Regions from separate parts of the Solicola agrisoli genome, predicted to be linked through region 2. Evidence: riboswitches for the same ligand, from Rfam matches in the RefSeq annotation. Region 2 holds a riboswitch; the other holds the start of a gene.
What was found. A riboswitch is a leader RNA that binds a small molecule or an ion and turns the genes downstream of it on or off. The one in region 2 is predicted to bind thiamine pyrophosphate.
Positions count from the first base shown of each region.

Region 1 (2,454 bases), on a different contig from region 2:
TCCAGGGACGGCACGTGGCCGTCCTCGGCTACGGCAGCCAGGGCCACGCCCACGCGCTGTCGCTCCGCGACTCCGGCGTCGACGTCCGCGTCGGCCTGCCCGAGGGCTCGAAGAGCCGCGCGAAGGCCGAGGCCGAGGGCCTGCGCGTCCTCACGCCCGCCGAGGCCGTGGAGGAGGCCGACCTGATCGTCATCCTCGCGCCCGACCAGGTGCAGCGGAAGCTGTACACCGAGTCGGTCGAGCCCCACCTGGTGGACGGCGACGCGCTGTTCTTCGGACACGGCTTCAACATCCGCTTCGGCTACATCAAGCCGCCGGCCGGCGTCGACGTCGCCATGGTCGCACCCAAGGGCCCCGGCCACCTGGTGCGCCGCGAGTACGTCGAGGGACGCGGCGTGCCCGTCCTCGTCGCCGTCGAGCAGGACGCCTCCGGCAAGGCCTGGGACCTCGCGCTGTCGTACGCCAAGGGCATCGGCGGCCTGCGCGCCGGCGGCATCAAGACCACCTTCACCGAGGAGACCGAGACCGACCTGTTCGGCGAGCAGGCGGTCCTCTGCGGCGGCGCCTCGCAGCTGATCCAGTACGGCTTCGAGACCCTAACCGAGGCCGGCTACCAGCCCGAGGTCGCCTACTTCGAGGTGCTCCACGAGCTCAAGCTGATCGTCGACCTGATGTACGAGGGCGGCATCGCCAAGCAGCGCTGGTCCGTCTCCGACACCGCCGAGTACGGCGACTACGTGTCGGGCCCCCGGGTCATCGACCCGTCGGTCAAGGAGAACATGAAGGCCGTCCTGGGCGACATCCAGAACGGCTCGTTCGCCGACCGCTTCATCTCCGACCACGAGGCCGGCAGCCCGGAGTTCAACGCGCTCCGCGAGAAGGGTGCCCAGCACCCCATCGAGGCCGTCGGCAAGGACCTCCGCAAGCTCATGGCGTGGGTCAAGTCTTCCGACGACGACTACACCGAGGGCTCCGCGGCGCGATAGACCGCACGATCAGCCGGGGAGGTGATCCGGCCGTTCTGCGGTGTCCGTCCGCCCGCGAGGACGCCTGTCAGGTTCAGGCGTCCGAGCGGACGGATGCTGCGGAACCGACGGGTCACCGCCGTCCCGACCAGCACCCCGTCCAGCCGCAGCGCTGGGCGGGGTGCTGTTCTCTGTCCACCCACCCCCACTAGAGTCAGCCGCACGAGGCCGGGGTGCCCCTACCGAGGGGGCTGAGATCACACCCGCCGAACCTGATCCGGGTCGTTCCGGCGAAGGGAGCCCGATGTCTGCCGACGCGCTCGTCCGAGCCGGCCAGATCCATGCCGAGGTCCGCGAGCGGACGCCCCTGGTGCAGTGCCTGACCAACTACGTCTCGATGGACGTGGCCGCGAACGTGCTCCTCGCAGCCGGGGCGTCCCCGGCGATGGTGCACGACGAGCGGGAGGCGGGGGAGTTCGCCGCCCTCGCCGGCGCGGTCGTGGTCAACATCGGCACGCCGTCGCCGCCGTGGGTCGACGGGATGACGGCCGCCGCGACCGTCGCCCGAGAGCGCGGCACCCCGTGGGTGCTGGACCCCGTCGCGGTCGGTGCCACCGGGTACCGCCGCGAGACCGTCGCCGGCCTGATGGAGCACCGGCCGACGGTCGTGCGCGGCAACGCCAGCGAGATCATCGCCATCGCGACCCAGCAGGCCCACGGCCGGGGCGTCGACACCGACGGCGACCTCGGGGACGTCGCGATCGCCGTGGAGCTCGCCCGCACCACCGGGGCCGTCGTCGCGGTCACCGGGGCCGAGGACGTCGTCACCGACGGACGCCGCGTCGTCCGCGTGCGCGGCGGCGACCCGCGGATGCCCATGATCACCGCGCTGGGCTGCTCGGCGTCGGCCCTGGTCGGTGCGTTCTGCGCCGTCGAGGACGACCCGCTCGAGGCCACCGTCGCCGCCCTCGCCGTGCTCTCGGCGGCCGGTGGACGCGCCGGGGCCCGGGCGCACGGACCCGGCTCCCTGCGCTGGATGCTGGTCGACGAGCTGTCGACGATCGACGCCGACGCGCTCCCGTCCCACGTGCGCGTCGTGGCCGATGAGGCCTGACCTGCGCCTGTACCTCGTCACCGGCCCGGTGCCGCGCGGACGAGACCTCGTCGAGGTCGTCGCCGCCGCGGTGGCCGGGGGAGTGACGACGGTGCAGCTGCGCGACAAGACCGCCACGACCGACGTGCGCGTCGCGACCGCCCGTCGCCTGCTCGCCGTGCTGGAGCCGGCGGGCGTGCCGCTGGTGGTGAACGACGACGTCGACGCCGCCGCGGCCGTGGGTGCCGGGGTGCACGTGGGCACGTCCGACGCCGCGGCCGCCGCTTCACGCTCGCGCCTGGGCGCGGACGCCCTCGTCGGCTGGTCGGTCGAGGGTCTGCGCCAGCTGGACGCGACCGCCGAGGTCGCGGCCGCCTCGTACCTCGCCGCCAGCCC
Region 1 covers NZ_JBMGQR010000006.1:16,504-18,957, reverse strand. The annotation lists gene ilvC (ketol-acid reductoisomerase) at 1-986, shown strand, start outside; TPP riboswitch at 1,185-1,281, shown strand; gene thiM (hydroxyethylthiazole kinase) at 1,270-2,079, shown strand; gene thiE (thiamine phosphate synthase) at 2,069-2,454, shown strand, end outside.
Region 1: it holds a riboswitch for thiamine pyrophosphate, as region 2 does, so the genes downstream of both, thiM (hydroxyethylthiazole kinase) here and ACI6PP_RS18525 (ECF transporter S component) in region 2, are expected to answer to the same signal.

Region 2 (2,454 bases):
GCCGTCGGCGTCACCCGGCACGGAGTCGGTGAGGACGCCGGCGAGCGCGCGCAGCACCGTCGACTTCCCCGACCCCGACGGCCCGGCGAGCAGCACGCGCTGCCCGGCCGGGATCTCCAGGTCGAGCCGGTCGACGGCGGGCGCGCGTCGTCCGAGCGGGGTCCAGGTGAACCCGCGCAGCGCCAGCGCGCCCCGAGGCGGGACGCTCAGACCGTCCGCGCGGCGTGGTGCTCGCGCCCCGCGCCGAACGAGTCGAGCGCGCCCGTGCGGGCGAGCGCGCGGACGAGCAGCCACCCGCCGACCCCGGCGACGACGGCACCGGAGACTGCGAAGAAGCCCATGTACGACAGCCTCCAGAGCGGGTTCCAGTCGCTGTAGTAGGCGAAGCCCTCGTAGAAGCCGCCGATGACGCCCGACAGCGCTCCGGCGAGCACGGCCGGGACGACGCCGAAGCGGCGCCACAGCAGCACGGCCAGGACGAGCTCGGCGCCGAGGCCCTGGACGAGTCCGGACACGACGACGGACAGGCCCCACTGGCTGCCGAGCAGGCCGGACACGACGGCCGCGCCCAGCTCGGTGCCGAGCGCGGCGCCCGGGCGGCGGACGACCAGACCGCCGACGACGCCGGCGAGCAGCCAGGGGCCGTTGAGCAGGCCGCCGGCCGGCGGGAAGCCGATGGCCAGCCCGGCGGTGATGACGGCGTAGAGCTGGTTCCAGCCCCAGAACACGACACCGAACGCGACGCTCAGCGTCGCGACGGTGACCAGGTCGATGGTGCGGTAGCGCAGGAGCGTCCCCAGGTCTGGACGCGGGCGCGCGGGTGCGACGGTCATGTGACTCCCTTCGCCGGTGCTAGCCGGAGCAGGTTCGAGGGTCTGCGGCTGGTCCGCACTCTCAGCGCCGGTCGGCGCTCCCCTGTCGTTGTGCCGCCACCCTACCGCCGTCCGCGTCCGGTGGCCCCTCCTCCGTCCGCGATCTGAAGCCTTGGGGTGCTCAAACCGGCTCGGTGAGCACCCCAAGGCTTCAGATCGCGGACGGGAGGGACGCCGCGGGCGGGGTCAGGAGAAGAGGCCCTCTTTGCCGAACATGCGCGCCGTGGCGCGGGCGGTGGGGCTGCCGGCGTCGGGGTCGGCGCCGGAGCCGAGGAGCACCGAGACGACGTAGTCCTCGCCCTTGAACACCGCGCCCGCGAGCGGGCTCTGGCCGCGGTCGTTGAGCCGGTTGACGTCGGCGCCGGCCCCGACGAGCGTCTGCACCGTGCCGACGTGGCCGTGGTAGGCCGCGAGCATGAGCAGCGTGTTGCCCGACGCGTCGGTGAGGTCGACCGGGACGCCCGCCTCGACGTACGCCCCGAGACGGGTCGCGTCGCCCTCGCGGGCGAGGTCGAACATCTGGTGGGCGAGGTCGAGGAGCTCCGGCGACGGGCCCTCGGCGGGGGTCTCGTCGGTCGCGTCCACGTTCATAGGGTGACCTTACCTGCTGGCGGGCGACCGGAGAACCGCGAGACTGGGCCGATGGAGCTCGTCGAGGCGGTCCGCCGCCGCCGCATGGTCCGCCGGTACGACCCCACGCCCGTGGACCCCGCCGTGGTCGACCGGCTGCTCGACCTCGCCGTGCGGGCGCCGAGCGCGGGGTTCAGCCAGGGCTGGGCGTTCCTGGTGCTGGACCAGCCCGCCGACGTCGAGCGGTTCTGGGCGGTCACGTCGCCGTCGCCGGACGCGGACTCGCGCTGGCTGCGCGGCATGCGCACGGCCCCCGTGGTCGTCGTGCCGATGGCCGGCAAGGACGCCTACCTGGACCGGTACGCCGAGCCCGACAAGGGCTGGACCGACCGGGACGAGTCGCGCTGGCTCGCGCCGTACTGGCAGCTCGACACCGCGATGGCGTCGCTGCTCGTGCTGCTCGGCGCCGTGGACGAGGGCCTGGGCGGCTGCTTCTTCGGCATCCCGGTGGAGCGGCTGGACGCGTTCGCGGAGGCGTTCGGGGTTCCGCCGACGCACCGGCCGATCGGGGCGATGACGCTCGGGCACCCGGCCACCGACGGTGGCGAGGCCGGCCGCGGATCGCGGCGGCGCGGTCGTCGTCCGACCGACGAGGTGGTGCACCGCGGCCGGTGGTCCGCCGGCTGAGCGGTGGGCCGGTGACCCGGCCGGGGCGACGGGGCGGAGCGAGATGCGGAACCCCCGAACCGCATCTGCTCCGTCCTCCGTCGCCGCTGTGGCGACCCCCCAGGGAAGCATCATCAGTATGGATGAGAAATCGGGGGGTCCGCACGCCGAATACCCAAAATTGTTGAGATTGCCGACGCAAACCGTGCCGAACCGGTCAGTCGAGCGGCCTGAGCTCGTCGGCGTAGGAGCGCGAGACGCGCCGCAGCACGCCGTCCTCGGCGCTGTACTGCCCCATCCGCCACAGCGGCGGCGAGTAGGCGTGCACCGAGACGCTGCGGTCGTC
Region 2 covers NZ_JBMGQR010000068.1:12,519-14,972, reverse strand. The annotation lists gene ACI6PP_RS18530 (ATP-binding cassette domain-containing protein) at 1-294, opposite strand, end outside; gene ACI6PP_RS18525 (ECF transporter S component) at 207-833, opposite strand; TPP riboswitch at 822-927, opposite strand; gene ACI6PP_RS18520 (ankyrin repeat domain-containing protein) at 1,059-1,457, opposite strand; gene ACI6PP_RS18515 (nitroreductase family protein) at 1,515-2,129, shown strand; gene ACI6PP_RS18510 (cysteine dioxygenase) at 2,326-2,454, opposite strand, start outside.